Thioclava sp. GXIMD2076: one gene and its partner. The protein of the gene in region 2 binds, or shares a complex with, the protein of the main gene of each other region. Links are inferred from orthologs where the notes say so. Each region holds a gene or a part of one and is shown on either strand. Other genes may lie near its edges.

The links.
Region 1: the proteins of carB (region 2) and carA are in contact, whole or in part, in a solved structure (PDB 1KEE), measured with the Escherichia coli proteins. The link is inferred for Thioclava sp. GXIMD2076 from one-to-one orthologs.

The regions. Positions count from the first base shown.
Region 1 is NZ_CP149932.1:2,802,321-2,812,870, forward strand. The notes cover bases 4,524-7,439. They hold carA (glutamine-hydrolyzing carbamoyl-phosphate synthase small subunit), read left to right. Parts: upstream 4,524-5,363; coding sequence 5,364-6,515; downstream 6,516-7,439. Other genes in these bases: WDB91_RS13890 (DUF3008 family protein), read right to left, coding at 4,524-4,567; WDB91_RS13895 (GatB/YqeY domain-containing protein), read right to left, coding at 4,734-5,195; WDB91_RS13905 (glycosyltransferase family 2 protein), read left to right, coding at 6,646-7,439. In the rest of the region: WDB91_RS13860 (aminopeptidase P family protein), read left to right, coding at 1-676; lipoyl(octanoyl) transferase LipB, read left to right, coding at 1,066-1,734; WDB91_RS13875 (cytochrome C), read left to right, coding at 1,828-2,250; WDB91_RS13880 (cbb3-type cytochrome c oxidase subunit I), read left to right, coding at 2,357-3,886; WDB91_RS13885 (hypothetical protein), read right to left, coding at 3,894-4,295; more of WDB91_RS13890, read right to left, coding at 4,394-4,523; more of WDB91_RS13905, read left to right, coding at 7,440-8,646; WDB91_RS13910 (GntR family transcriptional regulator), read right to left, coding at 8,653-9,291; WDB91_RS13915 (pyrimidine 5'-nucleotidase), read left to right, coding at 9,401-10,096; WDB91_RS13920 (UbiH/UbiF family hydroxylase), read left to right, coding at 10,149-10,550. UniProt on the Escherichia coli protein: Small subunit of the glutamine-dependent carbamoyl phosphate synthetase (CPSase).
Region 2 is NZ_CP149932.1:297,789-309,322, reverse strand. What follows is about bases 6,954-10,853. They hold carB (carbamoyl-phosphate synthase large subunit), read right to left. Parts: upstream 10,487-10,853; coding sequence 7,154-10,486; downstream 6,954-7,153. Other genes in these bases: WDB91_RS01510 (cyclopropane-fatty-acyl-phospholipid synthase family protein), read right to left, coding at 10,693-10,853; WDB91_RS01520 (hypothetical protein), read left to right, coding at 6,954-7,092. Also shown: WDB91_RS01550 (glycosyltransferase family 39 protein), read right to left, coding at 1-494; WDB91_RS01545 (PRC-barrel domain-containing protein), read right to left, coding at 610-1,659; WDB91_RS01540 (hypothetical protein), read right to left, coding at 1,852-2,439; WDB91_RS01535 (FAD-dependent oxidoreductase), read left to right, coding at 2,684-5,188; WDB91_RS01530 (GH25 family lysozyme), read right to left, coding at 5,239-6,069; WDB91_RS01525 (carboxymuconolactone decarboxylase family protein), read right to left, coding at 6,166-6,501; more of WDB91_RS01520, read left to right, coding at 6,670-6,953; more of WDB91_RS01510, read right to left, coding at 10,854-11,534. UniProt on the Escherichia coli protein: Large subunit of the glutamine-dependent carbamoyl phosphate synthetase (CPSase).

The DNA of each region.
Region 1 (10,550 bases), 2.5 Mb from region 2 along the record:
CGGGGCCATCGTCCATTACCGTGTGACCGAAAAGACGGACCGTCCCGTGAATACGGGCGAGTTGCTGCTGGTGGATTCGGGCGGGCAATATGTGGATGGCACCACCGATATCACACGCACCATTGCCGTGGGTCCGGTCCCCGAGGAGGCCCGCGCACCCTATACACGCGTGCTCAAAGGCATGATTGCGCTCTCGATGGCGCAATGGCCCGAGGGCGTGGCCGGCAGCCATCTGGATGCGCTGGCGCGGATGCCGCTCTGGCAGGCCGGTCAGGATTATGACCACGGCACCGGCCATGGTGTGGGCGCGGCGCTGTGTGTGCATGAGGGGCCGGTGCGGATTTCGCGCGCCTCGACCCTGCCCATTGAAACGGGCATGATTCTTTCAAACGAGCCGGGCTATTACCGCGATGGCGCGTTCGGCATCCGGATCGAGAATCTGGTTCTGGCCACTCAGGCCGCAAAATCCCCCGAGGCCGACGAGAGCCGCCGGATGCTGGCCTTCGAGACCCTCACATGGGTGCCGATCGACACCCGTCCCGTGCTGGTCGATCTGCTGGACCCGCCCGAGCGCGACTGGCTCAACGCCTATCACGCGGACTGTCTGGAGAGGATCGGGCCGCATGTCTCGCCCGCGACGCGGGATTGGATGGAGAAGGCCTGCGCGCCGATCTGACCCTATATCACGCGGCCTTCGGGCCGCGTTTTTCTTGGCCGCCTCACAGCCTGTCCGGACAGGAAAACAGGACACCAGAAAAGCAAAAAGCCCCACGAAGGGGCTTTTGCTTCTCCATCCGGAGAATGGTGCGGTCGAGAAGACTCGAACTTCCACGGGAGTTACCCCACAGCGACCTCAACGCTGCGCGTCTACCAATTCCGCCACGACCGCACTGTCTCTGGCTTGGTGAGGGCTATCTAGCGGGTGGCGCGGGCGTTGAAAAGAGGAAAAATGCACTTTGGCGATTTTTTCTTTGATCTCCGCCCGTTCCCCCTTTTTTATAAGGGTTTGCGGGCTTGCATCCTTGCCCCGAAAGCGCGACATCAGGGGAAATTCCGGAGGATGCCATGGTAGAGTGGATACATTCAGACAGGCCCGTCGCTTATGAGGAGGCCTTGGCCTTCATGGAAGCCCGTGTGGCCGCGATTCATGCCGGCGAGGCCGAGGAAGCCATCTGGCTTCTCGAACATCCGCCCCTCTATACGGCGGGCACCTCGGCACAGCGCGAGGATCTGGTCGATCCCGACCGCTTCCCCGTCTATGAGGCCGGTCGGGGCGGGCAATATACCTATCACGGGCCGGGCCAGCGCATCGCCTATGTGATGCTCGATCTCAACCGCCGTGGCCGCGATGTGCGCGGCTTCGTGCAGAAGCTCGAGAACTGGGTCATCGCGGCGCTTGCCGATTTCAACGTGAAGGGCGAGATCCGCGAGGGCCGTGTGGGGGTCTGGGTCGAGCGCCCCGACCGTCCACGCGGTATCGACGGATCACTGGCCGAGGACAAGATCGCCGCGATCGGGGTGAAGCTGCGCAAATGGGTCAGCTTCCACGGCATCTCGATCAATGTCGAACCGGATCTGGAGCATTTCACGGGAATCGTGCCCTGCGGGATCAAGGATCACGGGGTCACCAGCCTTGTCGATCTGGGCCTGCCGGTGGAACTTGGCGATATCGACGCCGCCCTTATGGCGCATTTCCCCGAGATCTTCGACCCTAGCGAAATTGATGCCCGCTAAGTGAATACCTATATCGGGACTGATTGTGTTATCATACCGACCATGTCCGGTGGCCCGCCTACCGGCCAGAGGACTGACCTGAGGACCCTTGCGATGAAGATCAGCCGTTATGCCACACTCGCCGCCATCGGTACAACTCTGGCCTGCGCCACCCCCGTTTTCGCGCAGGATGCCGCGAAGGGCGAGAGTGATTTCCGCACCTGCCGCTCCTGCCATGCGATCACCGCCCCCGACGGATCGGCGATCGTCAAAGGCGGAAAGGTCGGCCCCAACCTCTATGGCGTGATCGGGCGCAAGGTCGGCAGCCTCGCAGGGTTCCGCTACAAGGACGGGCTGAAATCTCTGGGTGATCAGGGTCTGGTCTGGACCAAGGCCGAGCTTGAAGCCTATATCACCGACCCGACCGGCTGGCTGCGCGAGAAAACCGGCGACAGCTCGGCGCGCTCGGGAATGACCTACAAAGCCAAAAGCGGTCAGGCCGATATCGCCGCCTATCTGGAATCGGTCGCGAAATAAGCGCGACCCGAACCCGCCTTCCGATGCCCGCCCCGTCCGGCGGGCATTTCCTTTCGAGCGGTTTGACTGTATTGCGGGCTCGATTCCGCCCTTCAGGAGACCCGACATGCCGCAAGAGACCGCCAGCCCACAGCCCGCGACCATCGGCTCGGCGCGGTTTTCCGACCACAAGACGCTCGGCATCCTGTATCTCCTGACGGCGCTGGTGGTCGGGCTGATCTCGGTGCTGTTCACGGTCTATATGCGGCTCGAGCTGATGGAGCCGGGGGTGCAGTATCTGTGCTCGGAAGGCACACGGCTCTGGCCCGGCACGGCGCCCTGTTCGCCCAATACCGCTTTGTGGGAAATGCTGGCCGCCTCGCACGGGGTGCTGATGATGTTTTTCGTGGCGATCCCCGGACTTTTTGCGGGCTTCGGCTCCTATATCCTGCCACTTCATCTGCGCGCACCCGAGCTGGCCTTCCCGCGGATGAACCGCAGCGCCTACCAGCTCTATGTGCTGGCCTGCCTGATGGGCGTGGGCGCGCTCTTCTCGGCCCATACTGCTCCTATCGCCATTGCGGCCCTCTTCGTCATGGGACTTTCGACGATTCTGACCGCGATCAATATGGTCACGAGCGTGCTGAACATGCGCGGCGCGGGCATCACCTTGCACAACGCCTCGCCCTTCGCATGGTCGATCCTTGTGACGGGGGCAATGGTGCTCTGCGCGCTACCGGTGCTGGCGGGTGCGATCACCATGATGCTCGACCCAGCCTACCGCCGGATCATCCATAGTGACGACCCCGAACTTTACCGCCAGATCCTGTGGTTCTTCAGCCATCCGCAAATCTATATCATCATCCTGCCGGGCTTCGGGATCATCTCGCAGATCGTCACCACCTGCGCAGGGCGCCCCCTGTTTGCCCAGAAAGCGGTGATCTATGCGATGCTGGCGATCGGCCTTCTGGGCTTTGCCACATGGGCGCATTACATGTTCACCCGCGGGCTGATGGCGGGATCCGAAAGCGGCTTCACGCTGGCGGCCACGATCGTGGGGCTTCCCACGCTGGTGATCCTGTTCTCCTGGGTGATGACACTGGTGCAGGCGCGGCCCCTGTGGCGCACGCCGTTGCTATGGGCTCTCGGTTTCATCTTCCTCTTTGTCGTGGGCGGGCTGAGCGGGTTGCTGCTAAGCGGCGCGCCGCTCGATATCGACCATGCCAGCACCTATTTCGTGGTGGCACATTCGCATTATGTCATGAGCCTCGGTGCGATCTTCGCCCTCTTTGCGGGGATCTATTTCTGGATCGGCAAGATGACGGGGCGCGCCTATCCCGAATGGATGGGACAGCTGCATTTCTGGCTGATGTTCCTTGGCACCAACCTGACCTTCTTCCCGCAGCAGATTCTCGGGCAGGAAGGCATGCCGCGCCGGATACTGGACTATCCGCAGCAATTCGCTCTGCTCAACCAGCTTTCCTCTCTAGGCACCTTCCTGTCCTTCGCGTCTTTCCTGCTGTTCATCGCAACGATCCTCTGGACCCTTCTGGCAGGCCGCAGGGAGGCGATGCCCGTCTGGGTTCACGCGCAGATGAGCCCCGAATGGACGCTGCCCTCACCGCCGCCTCCGGATTGTTTCGAGACGCGGCTCTAGCCTCCACTCAGGCAGGGCCAATTGGCAGACAGCGGTATTGGCGCTCGACTGTCAGCGCCGCAGAGCGTGCCCATTCGTCGGATTTGCGGTTCACGCTGGCTTCGAGCGATCCACCGCTCGATACACCTGCCTTGAGCACTGAGATCAGCGTCTTGGCAAAGACCGGACCATAGGAAGCGATCTCGTGTTCATAGGCCTGATGGGCCTTCTGTGCACGGGCACGTGTCTCCCGCTCGTCCGCTCCCTTGCTGCAGGCATAGGCAAGTTTGCCACCGCTCTGGCTCGAGAAGGACAGGATCTCGCGATCCGGCATGGCCGACTGCACCTGCCCCGTCGGATTGGTGCAGGCTGCCACTGCGCCAAGCATCATAACCCCCACAATCGGCTTCCACTGTATCATGCCAGACATACGACCCCTTCCGCTGAGTTAACGGGGAAGGGGTGTGAAGATCATGGGCTTCAAATGCAAGTCACGGCTTCGCAAGGTGGCGGGGATCGGCCTGCCGCTCAATGTCCGCCGAGCATATGCGGGAGCACGGAATGCGCGAGCTCTTCCAGTTCGCCAATCGTCAACTGGTCAAACATATCGCGCGACATGCCCCGCAGGTCGCGTTCTTTACGCAGGCCCTTGCGGGCCGCCAGAGCCACCTGCGCTGCGCGGGCATTTAAAACCGAAATCATATCCATCCTTCAACCCTTTCTTACACGTCACTAAAGAATGCCAATGAAGGGATTAAAGATGGGTTCCGACACAACCTGAAGATTAGGCAGATTTGTGCCGGATACGGCGTGATACGCATAAAAAATGGCGGCAAAAGCCGCCATCTCCATCCGCCCCATGCGCCTGTCAGGCCGAGAGCCGGTCCTTCACGCGCGGACCGACAGACGCGAAATCCATCTGGCCGGTATATTTGCCCTTCAGCACGCCCATGACACGGCCCATATCACGGATCGAGCTGGCCTCGATCTCGGCGATTGCCGCATCGATGGCCGCCTTGACCTCGTCATCATTGAGCTGGCGCGGCAGGAAGGTCTCGAGAATCTTGATCTCGGAAAGCTCTTGCTCCGCCAGCTCCAGCCGCCCGCCCTCTTCATAGGCCCGCGCGCTTTCATGGCGCTGCTTCACCATCTTGCCCAGAATCTGCATCACGTCGGCATCGGTGATCTCGTGTTCCTCACTGGTGCCGCGCATCGCGATCTCGCGATCCTTGATGGCCGCATTCACCAGACGGAGCGTCGACAGACGCGCCTGATCCTTGTCGCGCATCGCCTCTTTCAAGGCGGCGTTAATTTTTGCGCGCATGTCCACGGCAAAACCCCTCTTCATGTTCAAGCGGGCAGGATACTCCGATCGTCACAAAGGCACAATACAGCTAAGCCATTGTATTTAATGCATATCATGTTTTCTCTTTGAGGTCTTGACCATTGGGGCCTACGCTCGTAGGTTCCGGCAGATTTTGCCCCGGGGAGTCGCGCCATGTCTGCAAACCACCAGTCATCCGAAAAACCCACCGCGCTGATCGCGCTGGCGGACGGACAATTGTTCTACGGGAAAGGCTTCGGTGCCACCGGTGAAACCGTCGCGGAACTCGTGTTCAACACCGCCATGACGGGTTATCAGGAGATCATGACCGATCCGTCCTATGCAGGTCAGGTCGTTACCTTCACCTTCCCGCATATCGGCAATGTCGGTGTGAACGCGGAAGATGACGAGACCCAGGATCCGGTTGCCGCCGGCATGGTCGTCAAATGGGACCCGACGGAGCCGTCAAGCTGGCGCGCGACCTCGAACCTCGTCGACTGGCTCGAGAAGCGTAACCGGATCGGTGTGGGCGGCATCGATACCCGCCGCCTGACCCGCGCGATTCGCCAGCTGGGCGCGCCGAATGTGGCCATTGCCCATAATCCCGACGGTGTTTTCGACATCGAGGCGCTGGTCAAGAAGGCCCGTGACTGGTCCGGTCTGGTCGGCCTCGACCTCGCCAAGGACGTGACTTGTGCACAATCCTACCGCTGGAACGAAATGCGTTGGGCATGGCCGGATGGCTACAAGCCGCGCACCGAGGAAGGCAAGAAGGTCGTCGCCATCGATTTCGGTGCCAAGCGCAACATTCTGCGCTGCCTCGCCTCTGCCGGTGCCGATGTAACAGTGCTTCCCGCAACCGCGACCGCCGAGGAGATCCTCGCGCTCAACCCCGATGGGGTGTTCCTGTCGAACGGTCCGGGCGACCCTGCCGCGACCGGTGAATATGCCGTGCCGATGATCAAGGACATCCTTAAGACTGACCTACCGGTCTTCGGGATTTGCCTTGGACACCAGATGCTTGCGCTGGCTCTGGGTGCCAAGACCATCAAGATGAACCACGGCCATCACGGCGCGAACCACCCCGTGAAGGATCTCACCACCAACAAGGTGGAGATCACCTCGATGAACCACGGTTTCGCCGTGGACAGCCAGACGCTGCCTGAAGGTGTGACCGAAACCCATGTGTCGCTGTTTGATGGCTCGAACTGCGGGATCGCTATGGAAAGCCGGCCGGTCTTCTCCGTGCAATACCACCCCGAAGCCAGCCCGGGCCCGATGGACAGCTACTATCTGTTCGACCGTTTCATCGCCGCGATGAAATAATCCCCACAGAGTTATCCACAGCCTCGAGGGCGTTTTCCCGCAACGGAAAACGCCCTTTTCATTTGTAGTTAACGTTTGATTCAACTTTTAGGCGAAATCTTGTCCTCAGTTTTAGCCTGGGGGCGAACGCATGAAAACGACTCTCTACGGTCAGAAGGCCGTATCCTCGGACAATCTGTCCGACCTGACCGCGCGGCTGGCCAAGCCCAAGCGGCGCGTGCCACCGCCGAGGCGGGCACAGATCGGCCGCACGCCACTTGGCCAGATCCTTGTCGATATGGGCTATCTCAGCCCGGGGGATCTACTGAAAGCGGTATCGCTGCGCGGGCGCGAGGAGGCGCGGCTCGGCGATATCCTGATCGCCCATGGCTGGATCACCGAGACCCAGCTGATGGACGCCTTGGCCCAGCAATGGAACGCCAGCCCCTATGATCTGGCGCAGGACCCGCCCGATCCACGGCTGATCGACGCAATCGGGGCCGAGCTGTGCTGCACCAAGGTCATCGCGCCGGTCAAACGGGTGGGTGGCGTGACGCTCGTGGCCTCCGCCCATCCCGATCTCTTTGACGAGATCCGCAAGGAACTGCCCGAAGCCTATGGCCCCTATCGGATGGTGATCTCGACCGAGCGCGCCATCACCGACAGTCTTCTGGCGCGCAGACAGACCCATATGATCCGCCGCGCCGAATCGCGCGTCGCCTCGGAAATGAGCTGCCGCCTGCGCGACGAGCGCCGCGCCGCGGTTTTCCTCTTCGGCCTCCTGTTCAGCACGGCATTGGGGCTGATCGCGATGCCGCTGGTGGTGTTTTCCATCATCACCGCCTGGGCGATCCTTACCCTTCTCCTGACCACGGGGCTCAAACTCTGGGCCGGCATCACCCAGATCCGCCACAAGGACAGCCGGCCCACGACGGGAGTGGCAGCCCCCGACCGCTTACCGGTGATCTCCATCATGGTGCCGATGTTCCGCGAGCCCGATATCGCGCCGCGGCTGGTGGCACGGATGTCGCGCCTGCATTATCCGCGCGAGCTCCTTGATCTGGTGCTGGTCGTCGAGGAGGATGACCATATGACACGCGATGCGCTGGCCCGCGCCGATCTACCGCGCTGGATGCGCGTCCTTCCGGTGCCCGACGGGCCGATCAGGACCAAACCGCGTGCGCTGAACTATGCACTCAATTTCTGCCGCGGGAGCATCATCGGCGTCTATGATGCCGAGGACGCCCCCCATCCCGACCAGCTGCACACCATCGCGCGGCGCTTTGCCCATGCACCCGCCGATGTCGCCTGCCTGCAGGGCGTGCTCGATTATTACAATCCCTCGACGAACTGGCTCTCGCGCTGTTTCACTATCGAATATGCGACATGGTTCCGGATGATCCTGCCCGGTGTGGCAAAAGCCGGATTCGTGGTGCCGCTGGGCGGCACGACACTGTTTTTCCGCCGTAAGGTGCTGGAGGATCTGGGCTGCTGGGATGCGCATAACGTGACCGAGGATGCCGATCTGGGAGTCCGGCTGGCCCGCAAGGGCTATCGCACCGAACTGGTGTCAACGGTTACACAGGAAGAGGCCAATTGCCGGATGCTGCCATGGATCAAGCAGCGCTCACGCTGGCTCAAAGGCTATGCCATCACATGGGCCGTGCATATGCGCGACCCCAAGCGCCTGATGCGCGATCTCGGGCCCCGTCGGTTCTGGGCGTTTCAGGTGATGTTTCTGGGATCACTCTCGCAATATGTGCTGGCGCCGCTTCTGTGGAGTTTCTGGCTGATGGTCTTCGGGCTGCCGCATCCGATCGAGATGTTGCTGAGCCCGTTCCAGATCAAACTACTGGTGGCGGGGTTCATCACCGCCGAGCTGGTCAATATATGCCTCGCGGTCTGGGCGGTCCGCGGCGAAAGCCACCGGTTTCTGATCCCATGGGTGCCTACGATGCAGCTCTATTTTCCGCTCGGCGCGCTTGCGGCATGGAAGGCGATCTACGAACTCATCGAGAAGCCGTTCTACTGGGACAAGACGACCCACGGGATTTTCGATCTCCATATCACGCTTCCGGGCACCACCAACGAGCAGGCTCCGGCCATGCAGGCCAGCCCTCCGCGTCCGAAACGCGCGCCGTGGATCAACTGAGTGCGATCAGGAGGGTTGACCACCGTGAGCGCGGGCATCGCTCTGGAGCCGGGTGACGAAAGCCTCCGAGATATGGGCCCGCAATGCGGCCCCCGCCTCGTCCTCGTCGCCTGCCGCTATCGCATCGACGATTCGCTGATGCTCGGCCAGAGCGACCTCGCCACGGCCCTCCGCCGCCAGCGACGTGGTCGCCAGAAGCGCCATGGACCGGTGCACGAGATCGAGCTGCTGCACCAGATAGCGGTTATGCGAGGCCAGATGGATCTGCCGGTGGAACCGCTTGTTGGCACGGCTCAGCGCGATCGGATCGCCCAGCTTCTGATGATCTTCCTCGATCATCGACTGCATCACCCGCACTTCTTCGGGCGCGGCATGGCGGGCGGCCAGACGGGCGGCCAGTGCCTCCAGCTCGGCGCGCACGGTATAGAGCTCGGCCAGCTGGTTGTGATCGAGCGAGGCCACGATCAGCGAGCGCCCGTCGCGCGCCAGCATGGATTGCGTCTCGAGCCGTTGCAGCGCCTCGCGCACCGGCGTACGCGATACGCCCAGCCGCTCGGCGAGCTCCGATTCCACCAGCCGGTCGCCCGGCTTATAGGTTCCGGCGTCGATCGCTTCGAGGATCAGCGTGTAGGCGTCTTTTTGCATTATCTGGCTCGCATATCTGGTCGGGAGACCTTAGGAGCCAGCGCCCGCTGTGACAAGCACAAGAAGTGCGACATTTACACTCCGTCCCGAACCGCGCTAAGCATCGGCTATGAGCCACGCATCCCCCCTCCCCGCCGCCATCGACACCAGTGCCTTCGGCCATGTCACCGACTGGGTCTTCGATCTCGACAACACGCTTTACCCGCCCGAAGCTGCGCTCTTCGCGCAGATCGAGGTGAAGATGGCGGATTATGTGATGCGCACCCTGAAGGTCGATGCGGCCCGCGCCAATCATCTGCGCAGCCATTACTGGGCCCTTTACGGAACCACGCTGGCGGGGCTGATGCATGAACACGGTATCGATCCGGTGCCCTTCCTGCACGAGGTCCACGACATCTCTTTCGATGCGCTCCTACCCGATCCCGCGCTTGCCGCGGGCATCCGCGCGCTGCCCGGTCGCAAGATCATCTATACCAACGGCTCGGCACCCTATGCCGAACAGGTGCTGGCCGCACGCGGATTGAGTGGATTGTTCGACGGGATCTATGGTGTCGAACATGCTGATTTCCATCCCAAACCCCGCGCCGAGGCCTTCGAGATGGTCTTTGCCAAGGCCGGCATCACCCCCGCGAAAGGCGCGATGTTCGAGGATGATGCCCGCAATCTCGAGGTGCCGCATGGTCTGGGAATGCAGACGGTCCATGTCGCTCCCGAGGCGCTTGAGGCAGATCATATCGGCCATCACACAAATGACCTAAGCGGCTTCCTGACGGCGCTTGCAAAGGCCGGCGGATCTGGCCTTTGACGACCGCCGCGCTATAATTGCGCCAAGACCGCTTCACAGAAAGATCCTTGCCATGACCGCAGAACCGACCCAGACCGACATCCTGATTTCGGGTGGTGGCGTGGCGGGCCTGACCGCCGCCTGCGCTTTCGGGTCGGCGGGCTTTCGCGTCATCTGCGTCGATCCTGCCCCGCCCGTAACCGATGGCGAGGCGGCAGGCGCCGATATGCGCTCCACCGCGTTTTTGCAGCCCGCCGTCGAGGTCCTTGAGGAGGCGGGTCTATGGGCACGGCTCGCGCCCCATGCCGCGGCGCTCCAGATCATGCGCATTGTCGATGCCGGTGGCGACACCCCCGTGGCGCGGCTTACGCGTGATTTCGATGCCGCCGACATCTCGGATCAGCCCTTCGGCTGGAACCTGCCCAACTGGCTCTTGCGCCGCGAGATGGTCGCCCGTCTCGAAGAGCTGCCCAAT
Region 2 (11,534 bases):
AGTCCCGCAATCAGGCCGAGCGCCGCGTAATTGCCAAGGCTCGGGCGTTCGCGCAGCCGCAAGAGCGCCCAGAAGAAGGCCAGAGCGGCGATGGTGACGGTGACATTATGGGTCCGGATGCGTTGGCTTTCCCAGACCAGCTCGGGTAGCCAGAACAGCATGAGTGTCGCAAGCCCAGCCATCCAGATCCGCGTTGGCGGCACCCAGCGTCGCATCAGCGCGAAGCTCAGAGCGAAGGTGGCCCAGAGGGTCAGCGCCTTGAGGATGGCCAGTCCGGCCACCGAGGGGCCTGTGAGCAGAAACACAAGACGCTGCAACCAGATATAGAGCGGGGGCTGCGGGCCGTAGCCCCATGACCAGCCCTGCGCCCAGAGAAAGGCCTCGGCCTCGTCGATATTCAACCGGTCGCCCAGCAGGATACGGAGGGTGGCCTGAACCGCGAAATACAGCCCGAAAAGGCCCAACCAGATCGGAGACTTATTCAGCAGTGACACGGCAGGCGGGCTCCGGAGCAGAAAACGGTTCTGTGATGTTTGAAGCTTAAGCCGCGCGGGCGCAAATGAAAAAGGCCCGGAGAGTGCTCCGGGCCTTGGTCAAATGTGTATACTATCAGCCGGTGTAGGCGGGCATCTGCTCCAGCTCGTCCTGAGTGGCGGCCACATGGATCGAGAGGCCGTCATCGGCTTTCATCACTTCCATCTGGTCGGGCGTCAGCGCGACGGATTTTGCACCCATCCCGAGGAAGCCACCGACACTAACCACCACTTGCGTGACACCATCATTGCTGTCGGTCACAACATCGGTGACCTTGCCGATGGACTCGTCATTCGGGCCGTAGACGGTCTGACCCTCCAGGTCTGCAGCCTTGACGGTGCTCCAGTCGGTCACCGGCGTGCCCTCGGGGTTGGCGGGCGTATCGGCTGCGGTCGTCATATCGGCCTTGGTATCATCGGCTGCATCGGCCATGTCATTGCCGGCCTGATCCATCGCGGTGCCCGCCTCGGCGGTTTTGTCCTTGGTCCAGTCAGCGGCATCTTTAGCAGCCGCCGAAACAGCGGCACCCGCAGCGGCAGCTTTTTCCTTGGTCCAGTCGGCAGCATCGCCTGCCGCGTCGGCTACGTCATTGCCGGCATCGCTAGCCACAGTCGTGGTGTTCTCAGCGGCATTCTCCATGCCGTTTCCAGCGGCATTGGCGGCCTGGTCCATGTCATCCATGGCCGGCGAATAAGCTGGAGCGTTTTCCAGCGAAGCTTTGTCGCCCTTCATCACCAGGCGGTAATCCGAGCCCATGCTGCCTTCGGCCGAGACCATCTGCAGCGCATCGAGGTTAACGGCCACGGTTTTCTTGCCAATCCCGAGGAATCCGCCGACATCGACCAGAACGGCTTCGACATCGCCATTATTTCCGACGATCATATCGCTGACCTCGCCGATATCATCCATATCGGTATCCGCCGTCACATCCGCATCGGTCGAGGCGGTCGCATAGACGCGCTTACCGATGAAATCGGACGCCATGACGGCATCCGGCACGGACTTGAAGAACGTATCATTACCTTGGACCTGCGCGGAGGCGGCAGCATTGGTATCGGTCGACTGGGCCATAACCGGCAAAGCGGCCATAACGGTGATTGCGGTGGTTGCAAGAAGCTTTTTCATAGTCTCTTCTCCCTTAAACTCTGCAGGGCCCGGCGAGTGTTTCGCAGCGGGTGTGGCCTGCTGTATCGGGAAAGAAACTGCGACCGGTGCGTTTTGGATCCCTGCAGACCGGTCACAAGATTTTCAGGCATGTGCGGGCGTGTCGGTGGGAACCCGCCGATGCCCGCTTTACCGCAGCGGTGGGTGGACCGGTCAGAACGACATCGCCAGATGGGTGGAGACCAACCCGTTGGCATCGAAGATCTGTGTGCCACCACCGGTGCGCGGCGGGCTGGTCGCGGTGTCGCCGCCGACGCTCCAGACGGGGCCAGTGGCGTTGAGGCTCTGATATGCGCTTTGCGCGCGCAGGCTTGTGGTCCTGTCCTGCAGGTTGCCATCGAGCCCGATGGTGAAGATGTTCTGCGCGGTATTGGTGTTTGCGCCGGAGGGCGTCTCCGTGCGGTTGGCGACCTGTTCGACGGGCACCACCACCGGTGCGGTGTAGGAGGGCGTGCCGGAGCGGGGACGTGTGGCGCTGCCTTTATCCGCGGTGGTCAGCATGCCGCTCAGCGCGGATTCGACCACAAGCCCCACCTGCGCGGTCTCCGTCTTCACGCTGGTCTGGGCAGGCGTCACCCCCTTGGTCAGCTGCTCGGGGGTGGCACCTGACAGGCTTGCAGGCGCGTCGCTCTCGTCCATCTGGGCGGCAAAGCCCTGCGCGGCATTGCCGCTTTTCTGCTGGTTGAGCCAGAGCTTATGAACGGAGCTGACGAGGCTGGAAAGATAGTGCGACAGCGACATGACGGGCCTTTTGGTTAAAAGGGGGCTAAAGAATTAGGATGTTATTGATATATCCCGATGCGGCTTCCCTTGCGACAGTTTCATGTGCAGTTGGTAAACGCCCGCAGCCACGGCCGCTCCTTTATCACGCGGGACATCACGAGGGGACGCTTTGTCGTTTTTTGCCGCCAAAGGTCGGGCGCGGCGCTCCGCTTCTTTTGGCTTCTGCCAGAAATGGGTGAAAGGCCAACAGGAGATGCCCCCTATGAAAACCCATGTCAAAGCTCTGGTCGTCGGTGGCGGCGCCGTCGGCTGTTCGATCGCCTACCACCTTGCGAAGGCGGGCTGGAAGGATGTGATGCTTGTCGAGCGTGACGAGCTGACCGCAGGTTCCACCTGGCATGCGGCGGGGCTGCTTCCGCTGTTCAACATGGGTTATGCGACGACCCATATCCACAAATATTCGGTGGATTTCTACAAGACGCTGGAGGCCGAGACCGGTCTGAATGCGGGCTTCTCGATCTGCGGCAACCTGCGTATGGCGCAGACCCAGGAGCGGATGGACGAATATCTGCTCTATAGCTCGATCGCCGAGACCGCGGATGTCTACCACGAGTTCCTGACGCCGAAGGAAATGAAGGACCGCTGGCCGCTCCTGAATACCGAAGACCTGATTGGCGCGCTCTTCCACCCGCAGGACGGCTATATCAACCCCGCCGATGTGACGCAGGCCATGGCCAAAGGCGCGCGCCAGCGTGGTGTGGATATTGTCCGTAAACTGCAGGTCAATGCCTATAAGTGGACTGGTTCGGAATGGATCGTGACGCTCGAGAAGATGGTGGACAAGGGCGGTAACCTTGTGGGTTCGGGCGAGATGGTCGATATCCATGCCGAGCATGTCGTCACCGCCACCGGCAACCACGCGCAGCGCACAGCAAAACTTCTGGGCATCAAGATCCCCGCGATTCCCGTGGAACACCAGTTCATCGTGACCGAGCCCGATCCGGCGCTGCTGGCTTACCGTGAGGCGGGCAACCCCGAACACCCGGTGCTGCGGGATTCCGACAGCAAATGGTATGTGCGTGAAGAACGCGGCGGCTGGATCTTGGGCCCCTATGAGCGTGGCGCACCGGCCTGCTTCCGTCATGGCGTGCCCGATAGCTTCCGCGCCGATCTGTTCCCGCTCGATCTGGAGCGGATCGAGGAAGAATATATGTCGATGATCCACCGGATCCCGACCACCGAGACCGCTGGCCTGAAAGACGATTTCAACGGCCCGATCTGCTACACCCCCGATGGCAACCCGCTGGTGGGTCCGGCACCCGGTCTGCGCAATATGTGGCTGGCCGAGGGCTTTAGCTTCGGGATCACCGCAGCAGGCGGCACCGGCTACTATCTGGCGCAAATGATGGTCGAGGGTGAAGCCGAGATCGATATGGCCTCGCTGGACCCCAAACGCTACGGCCAGTGGATGACCAATGAATGGGCGGTGAAGAAGAACGAGGAATGCTACGAGCACGTCTTCATCCTGCACCATCCCGACGAGGAGCGCGAGGCGGCCCGCCCCCTGCGCACCACGCCCAACTACGACGCCCAGATTGCGGAAGGCGCGCAGATGGGTCAGGTCAATGGCTGGGAACGCCCCAACTATTATGGCCCGAAAGATGCGCCCTCGAACTTCGACCATGAAGCGCGTTCGTTCCGCCGTGGCGGCTGGTGGCAATATGCCAAGGACGAGGCCGAGGCGATCCGCAACACGGCCGGTCTGATCGACGCCTCCGCCTTCACCAAGCATCTGGTGCGCGGCCCCGGTGCGACGGCCTTCCTTGATCTGTTCACCTGCAACAAACTGCCGAAAGTGGGCCGGATCAACCTGACCTATGCGCTGACGCCTGCGGGCACCACCCGCACCGAATATACCATCGTGCGGATCGCCGAGGACGAATATTACCTGATCTCGGCCGGTGCATGGACGGATTACGACGCCGATTACCTGAAGAAATCGGCCGAGGACTTCCGCGCCAATGGTGGTGACTATCTCGACATCCACGACATCACTACGCAATGGGGTGTCTTCGCGCTGGCAGGGCCCAATGCGCGCGCCATTCTCAACGAGCTGGTCGTGGATGCCGAGCCGGAAACCGTCCTGTCGAACAAGCGCTTCCCGTGGCTCTCGATGCGCAATATCGAGCTGGGTATGTGCCCTGTCCGCGCCGTTCGCGTGGCCTATACCGGCGAGCTGGGTTGGGAGCTGCACTTCCCGATCGAGTTCTCGCGCTATCTCTGGAACGCGCTGCAGGAAGCCGGTGCCAAGCATGGCATGAAGCTGGTCGGCGCCCGCGCCCAGAACTGGCTGCGTCAGGAGAAATCCTACCGCGCCTTCGGCAACGAGCTGGGCCGCGATGCCACCCCGCTCGAGGCCGGCCTCAACCGCTTCGTGGATCTGGATAAAGAGTTCACCGGCAAGCAGGCGATGCTCGACAAAGGCATCCGTGCGATGTGCGTGACGTTGCTGATCGACGGTCCGGCCGATGCCGATCCGTGGGGCCGCGAGGCGATCAAGCTCGATGGCGAAAAGGTCGGGCGCCTGACCTCGGGTGGCTATTCGGTCGCCTTCGGCAAGCAGATCGGCATGGGCTATGTCCGCCCCGATCTGGCCGAGCCGGGCACCAAGCTGACCGTGCGCATGATGGGGCAGGACTATCCGGCGGAAGTCACCGTCGACAGCCCGCATGACCCCGAGAACACGCGCATCCGCGTGAATGGCTAAAGACAAAGGCCGCCCCTCGGGGCGGCCTTTTCGATTGCGGCGGGTAAGGCTCAGGGCTGCTGGCGGGCGCTATACCAGTTGGCCCAACCGGTGGGCGATCCTGCAAAGGCGTTCAGATCCACGGTCCCGCCAATCCCCGGCGCGATGCCGGTGCCGGTATATTGCCAGAAAGTCCAGCGCACGCCCGGATAGCGGTCGCGTGGGTGATCTGCCACCGAGCGCAGCCAGAAATCGTAATTCCCCAGCAGTTCCAGATCATTGTCATGCCAGAAATCCACGGTGGAATAGATTACGGGGCGGGTGCCATAATGGGCGGTCACGATATCGAGGAAGGTGCGCATCTCGGCGCGCACCGTCTGCGGATCAGGGAAGCGGCGGCAGGTCTTGGACTGGTGGTTCCATTCGATATCCAGCACGGGCGGCAGATCCCCACGCACACGGGGCACGCGGCTGATATACCATGCGGCCTGTTCCTGCGGGGTGCGGCAGAAGTAATAGAAGTGATACGCGCCCACGGCCACGCCAGCCGCGCGCGCTGCATTGGCGTTCATCCCGTAGCCCGGATCGATATAATCGCCGCCTTCAGTCGCTTTGAGCCACGCGAACCGGATGCCCGAACTGCGAGCGCGGCGCCAGTCGATCAGCCCCTGATAGCGTGCCGCATCGATCCCGTGGATCGGATAATCAGACGGGGATAATTCCCCCCACGGGTGCGGCGACCGGTCTCCGAATTGTAGCGGAATACCGGGCGCGCGATAATTGGCGGCGTCGAGCGAGGACGGATTCGCGAGTTTGCCAACCGTCGGTCCGCTTCCTCCACCACAGCTTGCAAGAGAAAGGGCGAGGCCGCAGGCGGCCAGCAACTTTCGGATAGGGATCATAACCATCTCCATAAGGGATGGCTCAACGTCTCGTATTTTTGTGGAAATGTCATCCCCTGTGAAGGGCGGACATTAATCATATATCGCCGATGCGCATTATTTCGCGAATTCGTCCCATGCCGCGAGTGCATGGCCCGAATACATCACACCCGGACCGCCACTCATCTGGATCGCGACACCGAGAATATCGCCCAGTTCCTCACGCGTGCCGCCGGCTTTGCGGAAGGACTCAACATGCAGGAGGATGCAGGGTTCGCAACGCTGGACAATGGCCATGCCCAGTGCCAGCATCTCTTTCTGTTTCCTGTCAAGAACGCCCGCGCCCTCGACATTTTCAGAGAGCGTTCCGAAACCCTGCATCGCCTCGGGAATGGCTTGGACTATGCTGCGCAGCTCCCCGCGCACGGTCGATATCTTGTCTGTATAGCTCATGATGCACCTCACATATTGCATCATGAATATGGCATGGTGAGGCCCTCACTGCGTTGACCTGAGTCAAATGTATATTTTCTAATTTGGAAACAAGGAGGGATTTGTAAATTAATTGTCCACCAATCCGGCGCAATCTTGGCGATAGAGGAGAGAGCATGGGAGACACGGATGATTGTGCGACTGGCAGTGATGATACTGGTTCTGGCGAGTGCGACGGGCGCTCGCGCGCAGGATGATCGCACGCAGCAACTTGTGGGCTGCCTCGATGTGCTCTCGGCCTATAGCAGCTGGCTCGAACACGTAGAGGCGATGCGGATGCCCGGCATCTCGAGCGGGTTCTATGGCAATACTGCCCGCGAAATGGCGCGGATCGATAACGGGCGTTACCTGTTACTGACGGATCTCTCCCGCAGCCAGAGCCGCGAGCAGATGGCGGTCTATTTCGACACGCTCGCGACACCGCGCGATGGCGGTTGGATCCTGCTCGCCCCCGAGGACTTTGCTGCGGTAGGGCAGGATATGCGCCACCGCGTCACGCTTTGCGGAGCCATTTTTTTGAGGGAGCAGCGCGAGGCGGCACTGGCTCGATGAAACCGGCCCAATGAAAAAGGCGGCACCAGAGTGCCGCCTTCCTATACCATGTCCTGACGGGTCAGGCCTGTAGCGAGCGCACGATAACATCGCCCTCGGCGCGGCTCTTCATCGCAGCGACAGCTGCGATCGACCCTGCGGCGGTGGTGAAATACGGGATGTGGTCATAGAGCGCGACCGAACGGATTTCACGGGAATCCGAAATCGACTGGTTGCCCTCGGTCGTGTTGAACACGAGTGCAATCTCGCCATTTTTCATGCGGTCCACGATGTTCGGACGGCCTTCATAGACCTTGTTGACCAGCTCCGCTTCAACGCCTTTCTCGGCCAGCCATTTGGCGGTGCCGCGGGTGGCGATAACGGTGAAGCCCATCGAGATGAGATCCTTGGCGGCATCGGCCAGATCTTCCGACTTATCGGCATCCTTGATCGAGATGAATACGCGGCCTTCGACTGGCAGCTGCGTGCCGGCACCCATTTGCGCTTTCAGGAAGGCGCGCGGGAAGTTGCGGTCCCAGCCCATGACCTCGCCGGTCGAGCGCATCTCCGGACCAAGCAGCGTGTCCACACCCGGGAAACGGGCGAAGGGCAGGACCGCTTCTTTCACCGAATACCAAGGGGTAATCGGGTCGGCCAAGGTCATCTCGTCTGCATAGGGCAGGTCGTCTTCGGGGCCGGCATCCGCCGGATAGGGCGCACGCTCGGGGAAGGCCGACATCGGCTCGCCCGCCATCAGGCGCGCCGCGATCGACGCAATCGCCGAGTCAGTTGCCTTGGCCACGAAGGGCACCGTGCGCGAGGCGCGCGGATTGACTTCGAGCACATAGATCACGCCGTCCTTGATCGCGAACTGGACGTTCATCAGACCTTTGACGTTCAGACCAAGCGCAAGCTTGACGGTTTGCTCCTTCAGCTCGGCGATCATCTCTTTCGAGAGCGAATAGGGGGGCAGCGAGCAGGCCGAGTCGCCCGAGTGGACGCCCGCTTCCTCGATATGCTGCATGATCCCCGCAACATGGACGGTCTCGCCATCCGACAGCGCGTCGACATCGATCTCGATAGCGCCGGTCAGATAGCTGTCGAGCAGCACGGGGCTATCACCCGACACCACCACGGCATTGTTGATATAGCGCTTGAGGCTTTCCAGATCGCGCACGATTTCCATCGCGCGGCCACCCAGAACATAGGACGGGCGGATCACCAGCGGATAGCCCACACGGCCTGCGATCTCGTAGGCTTCGGCTTCCGAATGCGCGATGCCGTTGACCGGTTGCTTCAGGCCGAGAGTGTTCAGCAGCTCTTGGAACCGCTCGCGGTCTTCGGCCAGATCGATGGCATCCGGCGTGGTGCCGAGGATCGGAATACCTTCCGCTTCGAGCGCATTGGCCAGTTTCAGCGGCGTCTGGCCACCGAACTGCACGATCACGCCGTGCAGAGTGCCCTTGTCCTGTTCGACGCGCAGGATCTCGAGCACATGTTCGAGCGTCAGCGGCTCGAAATAGAGACGGTCCGAAGTGTCATAGTCGGTCGAGACGGTCTCGGGGTTGCAGTTGACCATGATGGTCTCGTAGCCCGCATCCGACAACGCGAAACACGCATGGCAGCAGCAATAATCGAACTCGATGCCCTGACCGATCCGGTTCGGGCCGCCGCCCAGAATAACCACTTTCTTGCGGTCGGACGGGCGTGCCTCGCATTCCACATCGCCCATCGCGGGCGCTTCATAGGTGGAATACATATAGGGGGTCTGGGCCTCGAACTCGGCCGCGCAGGTATCGATGCGCTTGAAGGCCGCAACGACGCCCAGATTGCGGCGGGCGCGGCGGACCTGACCTTCGGTGCGGCCGGTCAGGCGGGCAAGACGGGCATCGGTGAAGCCCATCATCTTGATCTTGCGCAGACCTTTTTCGTCCATGGGCAGGCCGTGCTTGCGGATCTCAGCCTCGGCGTCGATGATCTCGCGGATACGGTCGAGGAACCACGGATCGAAAGCGGTGGCCGCGATGATCTCGTCATTGGTCAGGCCGTGGCGCATGGCCTGCGCGATCAACAGCAGACGGTCAGGGGTCTGTTTGGAGATTTCCTTGACCACAGCGGCTTTATCAGGGGCGCCGGGGATCTCGATTTCGTCGAAGCCCGACAGACCGGTCTCCAGCGAGGCTAGTGCCTTTTGCAGCGATTCCTGGAAGGTCCGGCCAATCGCCATTGCTTCGCCTACCGATTTCATTGCGGTGGTCAGCGACGGCTCGGAGCCCGGGAATTTCTCGAAGGCGAAACGCGGGATCTTGGTGACGACATAATCGATGGTCGGCTCGAAGGAAGCCGGCGTGACCTTGGTGATGTCGTTATCCAGCTCGTCGAGCGTATAGCCCACTGCCAGTTTGGCCGCGACCTTGGCGATCGGGAAGCCGGTGGCCTTGGAGGCCAGCGCCGAGGAACGCGACACGCGCGGGTTCATCTCGATCACAACCATACGGCCATCGGCGGGATTGACCGCCCATTGCACGTTCGAGCCGCCGGTTTCCACACCGATCTCGCGCAGGACGTTGATCGAGTGGGTCCGCATCAGCTGGTATTCTTTATCGGTCAGCGTCAGGGCAGGGGCGATGGTGATACTGTCGCCGGTATGCACGCCCATCGGGTCGATATTCTCGATGGCGCAGACGATGATCGCGTTATCCGCCTTGTCGCGGACCACTTCCATCTCGAATTCTTTCCAGCCCAGAAGGCTTTCATCCACGAGGATCTGCGCCACAGGCGAGGCATCCAGACCCGAGCGGCAGATGCGTTCGTAATCATCGCGGTTATAGGCCACGCCGCCGCCGGTGCCGCCCATGGTGAAAGCAGGACGGATAATTGCCGGAAGGCCGATGTTTTCCAGCTCGCCCAAGGCGATCTGCACACCCGCATTGATGTCGAACTTGCCGTTCTCTTTTTTGGGGGCGGTGACGATGGTCGCGCGCGGGTTCTCGATGCCGAGGCGGTCCATCGCCTCGCGGAACAGCTTGCGGTCCTCGGCCATCTCGATGGCCTCGCGGTTGGCGCCGATCAGCTCGACATTGAACTTTTCGAGCACACCCATATCGGCAAGGGCCAGTGCGGTATTCAGGCCGGTCTGGCCACCCATGGTCGGCAGGATCGCATCGGGGCGTTCCTTCTCGACGATCTTGGCGACAACCTCGGGGGTGATCGGCTCGATATAGGTGGCATCGGCCATGTGAGGGTCGGTCATGATCGTGGCAGGGTTCGAGTTCACCAGGATGACCCGGTAGCCCTCTTCGCGCAGAGCCTTACAGGCTTGGGCGCCCGAATAGTCAAACTCGCAAGCTTGCCCGATGATGATGGGCCCTGCACCGATAATGAGGATGGACTTGATGTCAGTTCTCTTCGGCATGGTGCGGTTCCTTCGATTCGGCGCATAACAAAGGGCGCGGGCCTTGGCGGCCTCACGCAAATTGGTGCGGGTTATAGTCAGACTACGCCTCGGCGCAAGTCCTGATCTGGCGCGCGGCGGAGGTTAGACGCAAAAGCCCTGCCTAAATATTAGGCAGGGCATAAACTTTGTCCGAAGGGTCAAAATCCGCAATCTCTACGGGGGTCTCATTCGGCGGCGTGACGAACCTCCTCCCGGAGTTCGGCGTCTTGCGCCTGACCGTTCTGCATCGCAGCAGCAGTGAACGGGGCTACCGCGCGGGTCGGCTCGATGGGGGCGTCATACATATAATCACGGGTCAGCGGCGCATCCTCGACCTTATGGGTCAACTGGTACTGAAACACGACCTGACCGCCGTAGCGGAAGGTCATTTCCGATGCGATCAGATAGTAACGCCACATCCGCGTGAAGGTCTCGTCATAAATGCCTGCGGCGCGGGCCTCGTTGGCCTCGAACCGTTTGCGCCAGTGCAGGAGGGTTTCGGCATAGTGGTTGCGCCAAACCTCCAGATCGGAGACCACGAGGTTCTCGTGTTCGATGGCGGCCGAGGATTCCGACATGGCGGGGCAATAACCACCCGGGAAGATATATTTCGTGATCCAGTTCGAAGTGGTGCCAGGAGGGGTGACCCGACCGATGAAGTGGATGAGCGAGATGCCTTCGGGGTTCAGCATCTGGCGCACATGGCGGAAATATTCGCGATAATGCGGCACGCCCACATGCTCGAACATTCCGACAGACACGATGCGGTCGAATTTTTCCTCGACCTTGCGGTAATCGGTCAGGCGGATATCGACCAGATGCTCGAGCCCCGCCTCCTTCACACGCCGCCGGGCCAGACCGAACTGCTCGCGCGACAAAGTGACGCCCACCACTTTCGCGCCGTAATCGCGCGCGAGCGTCAGCGCCATGCCCCCCCAGCCACATCCGATATCGAGCACGGTCATGCCCGGTTCGATGCGCAGCTTGCGGGCGATATGGTGTTTCTTGGCCGATTGCGCCTCTTCCA